Regions from separate parts of the Rhodococcus rhodochrous genome, predicted to be linked through region 1. Evidence: riboswitches for the same ligand, from Rfam matches in the RefSeq annotation. Region 1 holds a riboswitch; the other holds the start of a gene.
What was found. Region 1 has a riboswitch for cobalamin ahead of C6Y44_RS19940 (ABC transporter substrate-binding protein). Riboswitches for the same ligand answer to the same signal wherever they lie in the genome.

Region 1 (7,308 bases):
GTGTCGCCGAACCAACTGCCGAAGACCGTCCACGACCATGCCGACGACGTCTGTGGAAGCAACATGCACACCGTCAGGACGACGACGCAGATCGCCAGGACCCGTCCGCGGCGACCGGCGTCGAACTCCCCGGCGACCTTCTTCTCGATCCGGGCGAAGTCGTTCCGATAGGCCGACAGGTCTGCGCTCGTACCGTCCGCGCTCATGCCTCGACCTCTCCGTTCCGACACATGGGTGGCCATTATGCGCCGGAGGCCGATGTGACCTCGCTCATGTCGTCCACCTGCAATGATGCTCCGGCACCCCCGTCGGGGCGGGTGCCGGTGTGGCGCCGCGGTGCACCGGGTACCGCCCCTTACGAACCCGATCGAGGGAGGGCGAGAATGCCGGACCAGGACCAGTACCGCATGCAGCACCCGGGGGAGCAGCACCCGGTTCCACCGCTCGAGGAGCAACCGGAGATCGCCTACCCCGGCGCGACCGCCGATCTGCTCTCCGCCCCGGACCACGGGGAGGCGACGTACCGGGGGAGCGGACGACTCGAAGGTCGTCGCGCCCTGATCACCGGCGGTGATTCCGGTATCGGACGGGCGGTCGCGGTCGCCTTCGCGCGGGAGGGTGCCGACGTCGTCCTGGCCTATCTCGACGAGGAGGACGAGGACGGCAAGCGGACCGCCGAACTCGTCGAGCAGGCGGGACGCCGCGCGGTGCGCATGCCCGGCGACATCCGAGTGGAGGAGTTCTGCCGGCGATTGATCGACACGACGGTGTCCGAACTCGGCGGCATCGACATCCTCGTCAACAACGCCGCCTATCAGCATCTCGAACCCGGCGGCATCGGCGACATCTCCACCGAGCAGTTCGACCGCGTGATGAAGACGAACCTCTACGCCCTGTTCTGGCTGTCGAAGTACGCGGTCGCCGCGATGGCGCCGGGTTCGACGATCGTCAACACCACCTCGATCCAGGCGGTGAGCCCGTCGCCGGGTCTGCTCGACTACGCAACCACGAAGGCCGGCATCGTCGACTTCACCAAGGGCCTCGCCTCCGACGTGGCGGGCAAGGGCATCCGCGTCAATGCGGTTGCACCCGGCCCGATCTGGACACCCCTCATTCCCGCGACCATGCCGAAGGACGCGTACGAGCAGTTCGGCAAGGACACCCCGCTCGGTCGCCCCGGCCAACCCGCCGAACTCGCCCCGGCCTACGTCTTCCTCGCCTCCCAGGAGTCGAGCTACATCACCGGGGAGACCATCGCCGTCACCGGCGGGGTCCCGTTCACCTGAGGATCAGAGCGCGAAATGGTCATCGGAGCGCGTAACAACGCGTACCGATGACCATTTCGCGCTCCGGAGTTCACGAGGACTGCATGTCGAGCAGTTCCGACACCGTCACGAAACGGTAGTCTTCGGCGCGCATGCGACGACGAGGGTTCTTCGGCCGGATGCCATTCGGATATGGTGCCTCATCCGGTGTCGATGGGTGGCGGACGCCCGGTTGCGCGGTTCCGGGACCGACGTCGGGTCTTGTACTGTTCGTAGCGACGTAGGGAACAACGGTGCGAATCCGTGGCTGTCCCGCAACTGTCACCGAGGAGTGATCCCCCAACAGCATGGTCACGGCCCATACGGGTTGGAAGGCCGGGGGCGAGCGTCGATCCGGGAGCCAGGACACCTGCGTCGCCGAAGCAGGACCCACGAGGATGGACATGAACAATTCGATATTCACCGCCCGTACGAGGCGGTATTCGGTGGTGCGCGTCGGCGTCGCATTGATGGCGGCGGCGCTGACCGTGTCGGGATGCTCGTCGAACGACGAACAATCGACTCCGCCCGAGCCGGACACAGCCGCGTCGGCGTACCCGCTCACCATCGAGAACTGCGGCAGGACGCTCACCGTCGACGCGCCACCACAGCGGGCGGTGTCCCTGAATCAGGGGTCCACCGAGATCCTGCTGTCGCTCGGTCTCGCCGACCGCATGGTCGGCACCGCGACCTGGACCGATCCCGTTCGGGAGAACCTCGCCGACGAGAACGCGAAGGTTCCGCGTCTGGCCGACAACAAGCCGTCCTTCGAGATCGTGCTCGACACGGAACCGGATTTCGTCTCGGCGTCCTTCGGCGGCACACTCGGCGCCGGTGGGGTTGCCGAACCTTCACAGTTCGAACAACTCGGGGTGCCTGCCTACCTCTCGCCCACCGATTGCGACGGCAAGGACGACAACAGCGTCAACGCCGACGGCAACCGCACCGAACCGCTGACCATGGGCGCGGTGTACAAGGAGATCCGCGACCTCGCCGCGATCTTCGACGTACGTGAGCGCGGTGAGGAGTTCGTCGCCGAACTCGAACAGCGATACGGAAGCGTGTCGGGGCAGGTGAACGCGGCCGGCGTGTCGCTCGCCTACTGGTTCGCCGACATCGAGACACCCTATGTGGCGGGTTGCTGCGGGTCGTCGGGAATCATCACCGATTCGGTCGGAGCGAAGAACGTCTTCGACGACACCACCAACGAGTGGCCCCAGGTGAGCTGGGAATCGATTCTCGACCGCAACCCGACCGCACTCGTGCTGGCCGACCTGAGTCGCCGGAGCGTCACCGGGGACGCTCTGGACAGCAAAATCGAGTTCCTGGAATCGAATCCGGTCACCCAGCGCCTGAGCGCGGTGCAGAACCGGCGGTACATCGTGGTCAACGGCGCCGACCTGAATCCGTCCATCCGCACGGTCGACGGCATCGAGAAGGTCGCCGACGCCCTGCGCGAGTGGAATCTCGACAGCTGATGGTGACGTCCACTGCCCGGCGACCCTCGAAGGGGCGCCGGGCTCCGGTGGCCGGTGTCGTGGTGGTCGCGGGGCTGATCGTTCTCGCACTGTCGATCGCCGTGACCGTCACGATCGGCCCGGCGGAGTTGTCCGTCGTCGACGTGTACGCGGTGATCTTCGACCGTCTCGGCCTGGCCGACAGTTCCGTCACCGCGATTCGGGAAGGGATCGTGTGGGAACTGCGTCTCCCGCGCACCTTGCTCGCCGCGGTGTGCGGTGCCGGACTCGCGGTGTGTGGCGTGATCATGCAGTCGTTGTTACGTAATCCGTTGGCGGATCCCTTCGTGCTCGGCATCTCCTCGGGCGCCTCGACCGGCGCGGTGATGATCGCAGTGCTGGGCATCGGCGGAGGTGCCGTGTCGTTGTCGGGCGGAGCCTTTCTCGGGGCACTCGTCTCCTTCGCACTCGTGCTGCTGCTGGCGACCGGGGCAGGGGGCGGGACCTCCCGTGTGGTGCTGGCCGGAGTGGCAGGAACACAACTGTTCTCGGCGCTGACATCGTTCATCGTCATCTCCTCCGCCGACGCGGAACGCACTCGGGGAGTGTTGTTCTGGCTACTCGGTTCCCTGAGCGGAGCAACCTGGACCGACGTCGTGCTCTGCGGAGCGGTCTGCGCCGCCGGAATCGTGGTGTGCCTGGTGAAGGCGTCGTCGCTGGACGCCTTCACATTCGGGTCGTCGACCGCCGCGACCCTCGGGATCGCGGTCGGACGTACCCGTCTGCTGTTCCTCATGGTGACGGCGTTGATCACCGCCGTCCTGGTCAGTGCAGCAGGGGCGATCGGGTTCGTCGGGCTGGTGCTGCCCCATGCGGCCCGTTTCCTGGTCGGTCCACGCCACAGCCGTCTGGTCCCGGTCACCGCCGTCGTCGGGGCGGTCTTCATGGTGTGGGTCGATGCGGTCGCCCGCACCGTCTTCGCACCGCAAGAGGTTCCCGTCGGTGTGGTGACCGCACTGATCGGCGTGCCGGCCTTCGCACTGATCCTCTTCCGTACGAGGAGTACTCCGTGACACTGTCCGCAAAGTCGCTGCGGTGGAGCCGCGGCGGACATCTCGTCGTCGACGACGTGACGATCGATCCTGTACCCGGAGAGACGATCGGGCTTCTCGGACCGAACGGCTCGGGCAAGTCGTCGTTGCTCCGCCTGCTGGCCGGAGTCGATCGTCCGGACTCGGGTGCGGTGACGCTCGATGGCACCGATATCCACAGCCTCGGACGTCGCGTCCTGGCGCGCCGGGTCGCAATGGTCGCGCAGCACGCACACACCGAGGTCGACATCCGGGTACGGGATGTCGTGCGGCTGGGAAGAATTCCGCACGCCGATGTCCTCGGGCGCGACGACGGGGGAGACGCCGCCATCGCACATGCGCTCGAGGTGACCGGGATGACCGAACACGCCGACCGGTTGTGGCGAGCGATGTCGGGTGGTGAACGTCAGCGCGCACAGATCGCCCGAGCTCTGGCGCAGGAACCCGAAGAACTGTTGCTCGACGAACCGACCAACCACCTCGACATCCAACACCAGCTCGACATCCTCGAACGGGTCGTAGCGTTGCCGGTGACGACCTACGTCGCGCTGCACGATCTCAATCTCGCGGCGATGTTCTGTGATCGAGTGGTGGTGCTCGAGAAGGGGCGGGTCGTTGCTCACGGCGCTCCGGCCGAGGCGCTGACGGAACAGATGATCCGACAGGTATACGGAGTGCGTGCCGCGGTCTCCTACGAAGGGGGGACACCCGTCATCCGTTACCACCGGATTCGCGCCTCGTCCTACACGTAGCAGGATTGCCGTGCGACATGGTCACGAGTGACGGAAGCCCTTGCCGGTGCGGTCCCGCGGATCGGGTTCCAGCCCCAGAAACTCCGCGCGGATGCGGTCCCACGCCTCGAGGTGTTCCCAGACCGGTTCATCGGTCAGCTGCTGGGCGTTGGTGAGGAACGGGGTGGGCAGCATGATCGTGAGCATCTGCTCGTCCCGCCCGTTGAACATGCGCAGACCCCAGGAGGTGACGGTGTCGTCCTTGCCGATCCTGCGATACAGCTCTGCTCGGCCACAGCGGCGGATCCGGCCCATTTCGGGGCCGCTCGCGGTGTGTTCGCCGATGCACAGATGGAAATGCCACCGGCCGAAATCGACGGTGACGTACCCGTCGTACATCCCGATCTTCCTCGGCGCGTTCGGGGCCGCGACCTCCAGTGCCGAGCCCTCGATGAGCAGGCCGAACCACATGTCGTCCCAGTAGTTTTCGAACAGCAACGTCACCAGCCGCAGCAGGCTGTCCTCGTCGGTGGGCAACGGCCAGCGCTGTTCACGCCCACCGTCCTCGGTGGTGATGATCTCGGGGTCGAACACGACGGTCACGGAATCTCCTTCGGTATGTGTCGGGGTGGCGCGGGGAAGACGCAGTCGCTGCACACACCGCCGGACGGTGTCCGGTAGTACAAGCAGCAACTGCGCCGGCGACCGGTGGATCGGTCGATGGTGTGAACGAGTCGCGGATCCTGCAGCAGTGCGTCGACGAGCGGCCGGGCTTCGTCGCCGATGACTCGTCGGGCACCGATCAGTGCGGAGGCGGTGTTGCCCCACAGAGCGCCCGGCGCCACGAGATCACGCCACGCGTCGATCAGCGGTTCGATCTGGGTGTCGAGCACTTCCGTTGCAGGGTCGCTTCCGAATTCGGGGGTGACGATGTGCAACTGCAGACCGGAATCGTCGCGCCACAGCAACTCGTCGGGATCGAGCCGAACGCAGCGACCGGAGGTGATGACGGTACCGACCGCGACCGACCACAGTCGCGCGACGAAACCGAAGAACAAGGTGGACGCCGCGACCCGCGGCTCTGCGGTGTTCATGCGTTCCGACATCGCACGGACCAGCGCATCGCGAGTCGCGGCATCTCGTAGTTCGGAGGTCGGGCGCCAGCCCGCGTCCACCGGTCCGGTACCGACACGGAAGTACGGGCTCCACGCGGTGATTCGCTCGAGCACCCCGCGCGCGCCGGATACTGCTGGGTCAGACACTGCTGTCCTCCGGTTTCAGATCGAACACCATCGTGCGCGAATCGAACCGCATCCGCCCCCGATCGAATGCCGCCCCGATCCGTCCGGACTCGGCCAGCGCCGCCGGCGTATCGCACGTCAAGGTCCGGTCGGTGCCCAGCAGCCACATCCTGTCGGCTACGCGCAAGGCGAGTTCGAGTTCGTGCGTGGACATCACCACAGCCAAGTTCTGTTCCCGAGCGAGACGCCCGAGGACGTCCACCAGTTCGACCCGCGACGGAACGTCGAGGAAGGAGGTGGGTTCGTCCAGGACGAGCAGCGACGGATCCTGAGCCAGGGCACGGGCGGTGAGAGAACGTTGCCGTTGACCGTCGGACAGTTCGGAGAACTGCCGGGATGCGAGGCGGGTCGCGCCGACCGCCTCGAGCGCCTCGTCCACCGCGGCCAGATCTTCGGGCGACAGCCGTGCGCTGGCGGGCAGGTGCGGTGTGCGGCCGAGCGCGACCAGTTCGCGCACCGTGAGCAGGCCGGGGTCGATGCGCTCGGTGAGCACCACCGAGATGCGGGTGGCGAGGTCGGCGGGCTTCACCGTCGCCACGTCCTCACCGTCGATGAGCACCCGACCGCGCAGCGCCGGTTGCAGGCCGCACAACGTCCGGAGCAACGTCGACTTTCCTGCACCGTTCGGCCCGACGAGGGCGGTGAGTTCGCCGCGTCGGGCCACTGCCGAGAGACCGGACGCCACCTCGGTGACCGTTCCGCGTCGCAGTGCCCGACGCCGGGTGTAACCGATCGTGAGGTCGTGCAGTTCCACACCCGGGGTCACGGTGCTACTCGGGATCACAGTGCTGCTCCCCGTGCTATTCGGGGTCACAGTGCTGCTCCCAGTGCTCCGCGTCGGCTGCGGATGAGAACGGCGATCACGACGGGAGCGCCGACGATGGCGGTGACGGCGTTGAGGGGGAACACCGTGTCGGTACTGGGCATCTGGCTCACGATCCCGCAGACGAGGGCGAGTACGGCTCCGAGCAACGCGACACCGGGAAGCAGTATGCGATGGTCCGAGGTGCCGAAGGCCATGCGGGCCAGATGCGGGACGATCAATCCGAGAAATCCGATCGGGCCGCAGAACGCGGTGGTGGCCCCGGCCAGGAGAGCGGCCGACACCACGGTGGTGAGGCGGACGACGCGAATATCGATGCCCATGGACCGGGCGTAGCCCTCACCGAGCAGCAGCGCATTGAGCGCGCGCACGGTGAGCAGTGCGACGGCGATCCCGCCGAGCACGACAGGGACGAGCAACTTCAGATCCGACCACGTCGTGGCCGTGAAGCTCCCGAGTCCCCACACCAGGAACTGCTGGCTGCGCTGCGGGTCCGAATACACCAGCAGTACCGAGACGACGGCTGTGGTCGCCGATCCGAGCATCACTCCGATGAGCAACAGGGTCACGGCCGACCGCACCCACCGCGACAGCAATACGA
Region 2 (7,308 bases), on a different replicon from region 1:
GCGGTCGCAGTATTCGGCCGCGAGGCGTAAATCGTGCAGAGTGACGAGCACCGCGAGGCCGTCGGCAGCAAGTGCGCGTAGAAGGTCGAGTACGCCGAGTTGATGACGTAGGTCGAGGTGGTTGGTCGGTTCATCGAGGAGCAGTACCTGCGGGTCCTGTGCGAGAGCACGGGCGATCGACACGCGCTGACGCTCACCGCCGGACAGCTCCGTGACATCACGGTCGGCATACGAGGACAGAGAGACCTGATCGAGTACACGCGCGACCACGTCCTCGTCGTCCTTGCGGAAGGGCTCGAGCCAGCCGCGCCGGGCGGAACGGCCGAGCCGCACGGACTCACGAACGGTGACACCACCGAAGGCCACGGGTTCCTGTGGACTGACCCCGATGGTGCGTGCCATCTGACGTCGGCGCAGGTCGCGGATGTTCTCGTCGTCGAGCAGGATCGCCCCGTCCGTCACTGACAGGGCGCGATAGCAGGTACGCAGCAGGGTGGTCTTACCGCTGCCGTTCGGTCCGACCAGCGCGAGGACTTCGCCGGGGACGACGTCGAGATCGGCGCCATGAAGAACGGTGCGCTCTCCGAGTCGGGCTTGCACTCCGCAAGCGCGGAGCCGGGTCATCGGCTGCCCTGACGGTAGCGTCGCCACAGCATGGCGATGAAGATCGGTCCTCCTATGAGTCCGGTGATGACACCGATCGGTAGTTCGGTGGTGTTGCTCAAAGATCGAGCGAGGATGTCGGCGAGTACGAGAGCGACCGCCCCGAGTAGAGCAGCGGTGGGGACGAGGCGCGCCGCGTTGCGGCCGACGAGAAAAGCGGCCAGATGGGGGACGAGCAGACCTACGAATCCGATCGTGCCCGATACTGCGACGGCTGCGGCGGCGAGTAGGGACACGGCGAGCAGGATCAGGACCCGGAATCGCGGAACGTTCATGCCGAGCGCGGTGGCTCCGTCGTCGCCGGTGAGTAGCAGATTGAGTTGGCGACTGCACAGTACGACAGCGGTTCCGACAACAAGGAGAACCAGGGTGGGCGCGATCAGGGACGTCCATCGGGCGTCGCCGAAGCCGCCTGCGAGCCATTGCATCACGGTGCCGAGCTGATGCACGTCGCCGAGGACGAGCAGGACGAAGGTGACGAGGGATGAGAACACCATCGACAATGCGACCCCGACGAGAACGATCGCGGTCACCGAATTCGCCCGCATACTCACCACGATGGTGACGGCGAGCGGTATGAGGGCTCCGAGGAAGGCAGCGACCGGCAGAGTGACGATTCCGACGGTGCCGGCACCGAATCCGAGGACGGTGACGGTGGCGACTCCGAAGCCGGCACCCGAGGACACTCCGAGAAGGTAGGGGTCGGCAAGGGGATTGCGGGTCACCGCCTGCGCGACAGCCCCCGCAACGGCCAACGCGGCGCCCACGATTGCGGCGGTCAGAGCGCGAGGTAGTCGGGACTCGAAGACGATCGCTTCCCGGGTGGCGCTCCACCACGGACGACCCCACACCGCCTCGAGGGAGACGGGGGAGATGCGGTGGGCGACGATGGCCCACACGTCGCCGGGCGGAATGGTGATCGTGCCCAGCGAGACCGCCACGACGACCACGAGAACGAGGGTTGTGGCGAGCAGCGTCAGTACCGCTCCCAGTGGCCGGTGGTGATTGCTCTTCTGCGCGTTGTCGGTCGAGGTCGGCGATACACGAAGAGACGCTTCGGCGACCGTGCTCATTCGACGAAGACTTCCGGATGGAATGCGTGCGCAATGGTTTCGACGGAGTTGACCATGCGGGAGCTTTCGAAGAAGTCGTCGAGTGGGACGACGACGAAGCGGTTGTCTCGGACGGCGGGGGTGGTCGCCATGACGGGATGATCCTGCAGGAACGCGATCTTGTCGGTGGCGCTGGTGGGTCCGTAGTCGAGTACCACGATTGCTTCGGGTCGGCGTTCGCCGACGACTTCCCAACTGGTCGCGAAGTAGGGCTTGGGTCCGTCGGCCGTGATGTTCTCGAGGCCCGCGTACTCACCGATGAGATTTCCGATGCCGACCCCGCCGACGGAGAGGGGTTCTGCTTCGCCGGAGTCGTAGAAGAAGGCTCGGATCGGTTGCACCCCGGCGGCTTCGAGGCGGGCTCGAATGTCTTCGAGGCCGGAGGTGATCCGCCCGGTCAGTTCCGCTGCCGCCTCCTCGACGCCGAGGATCGTTCCGAGCTGCGTGAAGTCGTTCTCGAGCAGAGCGATGCCCGGGAAACCCTGACCGCAGTACTCGGAGAACAGGAAGGTCGCGATTCCGGCAGCCTCGAGGGTGTCACGGTCGCGGCCCTGTTTTTCGTCGAATGCGCTTCGCATACCGCCGACGACGAGGTCGGGTTCGAGGTCGAGGATCTGTTCGGAGGTCGGATACTCCTGTGCGAGCGACGGGATGGCGCGGTACTGCTCTACGGTCTCGGGTAGAGGATCGAGTTGTTCGCCGTAACCCATACCTACGATGCGGTCACCGACGCCCATCTGGATCAGTGTTTCAGTGACGTGGTCGTTCATCGAGATGATGCGCTGCGGCGGGGCATCGAAGGTGGCAGTGCGCTCGCAGTTCGTGACGGTCACCGGTTCGGTGAACGCTTCGGCGGCTTCGACCTCCGTCATGCTCGTTCCACGGGAACAACCGACCAGCACCAGAGCTGCGGTCGCCATCGATGTGAACGCGATCATGTGGCGTCGGAACGGGCGGTGGTGGACGAACATGACACCTCGTGCTCTGCTCGGGGTGGTCTGCGAACCGGGACCCACTGGCAGGTCCCCGATAGTCGGTCCGGTCGTTTCTAGAGCCGGTTCCTCTGTGCAGTCGATCAGTCGATCTCGCACGCCACCGGTTGGTGCCGGTGGGTGCATCCGGCAGCGTACTCGGCGGGGGTCTTGTACCCCAATGCCGAATGACGGTGTCGGTGATTATGGTCGTCCTTGAAGTCCTCGATCACCACCCGGGCCTCGAGCAGAGTGGGCCAGTAGTTGCGGTTCAGACACTCATCGCGCAACCGGTTGTTGAACGACTCGATGAACCCGTTGTTCCACGGCGTGCCCGGCGGAATGTAGGACACCCCCACCGACCCAGCACAGAAGTCCCGCAGCGCTTCCGAGATGAACTCAGGCCCATTGTCCATGCGCAACACCAGCGGCGGCCCACCCCACATCGCGAACGCCTTCTCCAAGCCCTCGATCAACCGGCCGGCGGTGATCGAGCGGTCCACGATGTTCAACAACGACATCCGGGTATGTTCATCGACCATCGACGCGATCTTCACCGTCTTGCCGTCGACGGTCGAATCGAGCTGGAAGTCCAATGCCCACACCACATTCGGAGCATCAGCGTCGACGACCGGAACCGAGGACAGGCCGGCACGTTTGCGGCGTGGAGCACGCCGGACCTGCAATCCTTCTTCTTTCCACAGGCGGTGCACCTTCTTCTTGTTCACCTCGATGCCCTGGTCGTAGCGCAGCCATGCCCACGCCCGACGAAACCCGTGCCGCGGATGCTTGCGGGAATACCTGCGCAACTCTGCGCGCAGATCGGCGTCCGGGTCGCCTGGTGTCTGCGCCAACGGCAACCGCCGGTAAACCGATCGGGAGAGCCCAACGACCTTGCACGCGAACCGCTCCGACATCTGTAGGGTGTCGGTGAGCATGGTGATCGCGGCGCGTTTGGCGGTCGGGCTTAGAATTTTCCCTTCGCGATCTCCCGCAACGCGTCCTTCTCCAACTCGGCATCTGCGAGCAATCGCTTGAGCCGGCTGTTCTGCTCCCGCAGTTCCTTGAGCTCCTTCGCCGCATCGGCATCCATGCCGCCGTATTGACGACGCCAGTTGTACAGCGTCGCCGCCGACACCTCGAGCGCGGCGGCGATCTCCTCGCCGTTCTTGCCTTCCGCGGCCAACTCGTCGGCCCGGCGCAGCTTGCGCACGATGTCCTCGGCCGAGTGACGTTTGCGTCCCGCCATGATCCCTATCGTCCCTTCTTCGCCCTTACCAGGGCAATCAGGACTCTAGAACAACCCGGACCTACTCACAGGGGACACGCCACCACCACGACAGCAGGCACCGAAGGGTGCACGAACTGCCCTGCTGGACTCCGTCTCGCAGACCACGGCGATGTATCGGAGTCGCAGACCCCCCCAGGCAGGTATTCGGGCTCACCGCCGAGGTCGACGGTCTACCGTTGCGGGTCAGCGCCGGACTTCGACCGGACTTCCCCTGCGTTGGGTGTCAGCAACGTTCGCGTCATTATGCACATGGCCGGTTCGATAATGTGAGACCACCCTTGTTCGGGGTCGAAACAGACGCGGTGGCACGTGTCGCGGGCTGAGGTCGGTCTCCTCGATCGGCGAAACGCTGGGCGGGTAGCACCGGCCACTGGCCGATGCGCCGAGGCGGATCTGCAACAGATCCATCGATGGATGGTTATCGATGGATTTGTATCGTAGGGGGACGTTGCTGCTGTGGGGCGAGCAGGTGGGTCGGACATTCATGTGCACCGTAATGAGGTAGCGATGATGGACGGAAAGAGTACTGCACGGGGTTACCTGGTGCAGGAAGTTCGAGCATCACGCCGGGTCGGTAAACTCGGTCATCCCGGAAGTCGTCATTCAGGTGGGATTCGAAGTGGCCAGCTACGACCTCACGGTAACAATGGCCGTCGAGGGGGGACAACTTGAGCTGGAAGCATTTCAATGCATCATTGCGCGAGCCTCCCGTCGCACTCTTCTCAAGGATCCGGCAATCCGAGACCCGTACCTCCACCTATACCTTCCAGATTGCCGGATAGGCAGATTCGAGGGCGTCGGACATGTAGCAGCGGGCCCTTCACATCTACAGTTGCAGCCGCTCTGCAACTGCTGCAGCTGAATCGACCTGCTCCACACCTGCCTTCCGGTGGTCAGCATGGTCGCCGCGCCGTAAGACACACTGAATTGAGCATCTCCCGGAGTTCGTACTACGAGTTTGCTGGCAGGGGATTCACAATTAGCGCAGCTCCAGTTCGGCTGACATGAGGATCGATCGGTACGACGTCGTCGATGTCAAGCTCGAGGTCCGGCATGTCTCTTGTAAATCTATGCGAGGCAGATCGATGTTGCCGTGCATGTATCTACAGCAGACTTATGTGCTCGACGTTTCCGGCAGCGCGATGGCGCTAGTCAAGCTGGAGAGACCTGAGGATTCGAATGCTTGGACCGGTCCATCTCGCGCAAGGGCAGTACCGGGGCATTTTGTGAATCTTTCCCGTTCCGAGCGCCGCAGGATCGGTTCGTACGGGAGTGATTGAGCATCTGCACAATTGTTGTCTGAGGAGACTGTGGGGATGTCTCTTGTAGCCGCTTCTGTCCACGTATGTACTGGACACCACCAACAGGGCGATGTGGCTGAGGTCACTTTCTATCTTGATGAAGTTCGCTGCGTCGTCCGCCCACCTGATTCGACACCGGGAGAGGACAGAGATGACCTGGCGCGTGGGAATTGATATCGGAGGCACGTTCACCGACGTGGTGGCGATCGAAGAAGAGACCGGTCGCCGCGTATATGAGAAGGTGCCATCGACGCCATGGGACCCATCTGAAAGTTTCACCAACGGACTGCGCGGTTTGAAGGACCTGGGTGTCAGCCCTGACGGTGTCGTACTTGTCATGCACGGTACGACTGTGGCGACCAACGCGATTCTCGAGAGCAAGTACAGCGAGGCCGGACTGGTCGTCGCTAGAGGACATCGCGAGGTCCTGGAGACCGCCCGGCAGACCGTTCCGGGCGGCTTCGGCAACATCGCGGTCTGGGAGAAGCCACCGCGTGTGGTCCCTCTCGAACTGGTTCGCGAGGTCACCGGGCGCCTTGCCCACAATGGCGACGAACTCGTCCCGCTCGATGCCGATTCGGTCCGTGCGGTCGCTCAGCAGTTCAAGGACATGGGCATCGAGGCTGTTGCGGTTTCACTTCTCAACAGCTACCGGAACCCCGCGCACGAGCAGGCGGTGCGGGACATCTTCGCCGAGGTGCACCCGGGCTGCTTCATCACACTCTCGTCGGACCTGAGCCGCGAATACCGTGAGTACGAACGCACTCTGAGTACGTGCCTCAACACCGCACTCATGCCAGCGCTGTCCCGATATGTCAGCCAACTGGGAAACGCGATCAGCGACACCGGCAGCATGTCGCAACTCTTTGTAATGCAGTCAAACGGTGGCCTGGTGCACGATTCGGATATCGCCATCCAACCGATCAAGGCGGTTCTTTCCGGTCCGGCGGCCGGCGTGCTGGCGGCGTGCACATTCGGTGAGGCAGCCGGTGAGCCTGATCTCATTACCCTGGACATGGGAGGTACCAGTACCGACATCTGTTTGATCGAGGGCGGTAAGCCTCACATGCTCGCCGAAGGCAGGATCGAGCATTACAACATCAAGACTCCGATGGTGGACATCACCACGCTCGGCGCGGGTGGCGGTTCGATCGCCTCTATCGTCGGAGGTGAATCGCTTCGGGTCGGGCCGCAGAGTGCGGGCGCGAGCCCTGGTCCGGCGGCATACGGAAAAGGCGGTACGCAAGCAACAGTGACCGACGCGCACGTCGTACTCGGTCGTATTCCCGAAGCGAGCTTCGGCGACGGTTCGATCAAGGTCGACCGTGAGTCAGCGCGAAAGGCCATCACCGAAAATCTTGCTGACAAGCTCGGCATGAGCGCGGAAGAGGCGGCGCTGGGTGTGCTTCGGCTTGCCAGCGAGAACATGGCTCGCGGCATCAGTCTTGTAAGCGTTGCCCGCGGGCGTGACCCCCGCAATTTCACGCTGTTCCCGTTCGGCGGCGCTGGCGGACTGCATGCCGTTCGGTGCGCGGAGATCATGCAGAGCAACAAGGTGCTGGTGCCGGTGGCACCTGGGCTTGCGTGTGCAGAAGGTCTGCTGATGACCGACCTGCGTGCCGACGTCGTCTACACCTACGTCAAGCGCGAGGACGAGATCGATCTCGCCGACGTGCAGGCCGCGTACCGAAAGGTGGCTGCCGAGGCGCTCTCGGCGGCGAACCGCGAGGGATTCGATCCGGCCGATACCGGCGTGGAGACTTTCATGGACTTCCGGTACAGCAGCCAGGCCTACGAGATCCGAATTCAGCTCAACTCACACTTCGACGACGCCGAGTTGGAGATGTCCGAAAGTGACTGGGCCGCCGCGATCGAGGAGTTCCACGCCGCACATCAGCGCACGTACGGCTACTCCTACAAAGGTCAGGACCCGGTGGAACTGGTTGCACTTGCTGCTGCCGGCATCGGTC

Region 2: linked by a shared signal. The riboswitch ahead of C6Y44_RS26395 (IS3 family transposase) and the one ahead of C6Y44_RS19940 (ABC transporter substrate-binding protein) in region 1 are both predicted to bind cobalamin.

What each region holds. Positions count from the first base shown of each region.
Region 1 is NZ_CP027557.1:4,311,865-4,319,172, reverse strand. Features, by position in the region: gene C6Y44_RS19950 (Rv2732c family membrane protein) at 1-206, opposite strand, end outside; gene C6Y44_RS19945 (SDR family oxidoreductase) at 384-1,286, shown strand; cobalamin riboswitch at 1,500-1,696, shown strand; gene C6Y44_RS19940 (ABC transporter substrate-binding protein) at 1,775-2,782, shown strand; gene C6Y44_RS19935 (FecCD family ABC transporter permease) at 2,782-3,834, shown strand; gene C6Y44_RS19930 (ABC transporter ATP-binding protein) at 3,831-4,604, shown strand; gene C6Y44_RS19925 (DUF7676 family protein) at 4,626-5,186, opposite strand; gene C6Y44_RS19920 ((2Fe-2S)-binding protein) at 5,183-5,845, opposite strand; gene C6Y44_RS19915 (ABC transporter ATP-binding protein) at 5,838-6,668, opposite strand; gene C6Y44_RS19910 (FecCD family ABC transporter permease) at 6,695-7,308, opposite strand, start outside.
Region 2 is NZ_CP027558.1:335,282-342,589, forward strand. Features, by position in the region: gene C6Y44_RS26380 (ABC transporter ATP-binding protein) at 1-624, opposite strand, end outside; gene C6Y44_RS26385 (FecCD family ABC transporter permease) at 621-1,736, opposite strand; gene C6Y44_RS26390 (ABC transporter substrate-binding protein) at 1,733-2,713, opposite strand; one part of gene C6Y44_RS26395 (IS3 family transposase) at 2,851-3,731, opposite strand; one part of gene C6Y44_RS26395 (IS3 family transposase) at 3,731-3,995, opposite strand; cobalamin riboswitch at 4,156-4,305, opposite strand; gene C6Y44_RS26400 (hydantoinase/oxoprolinase family protein) at 5,490-7,308, shown strand, end outside.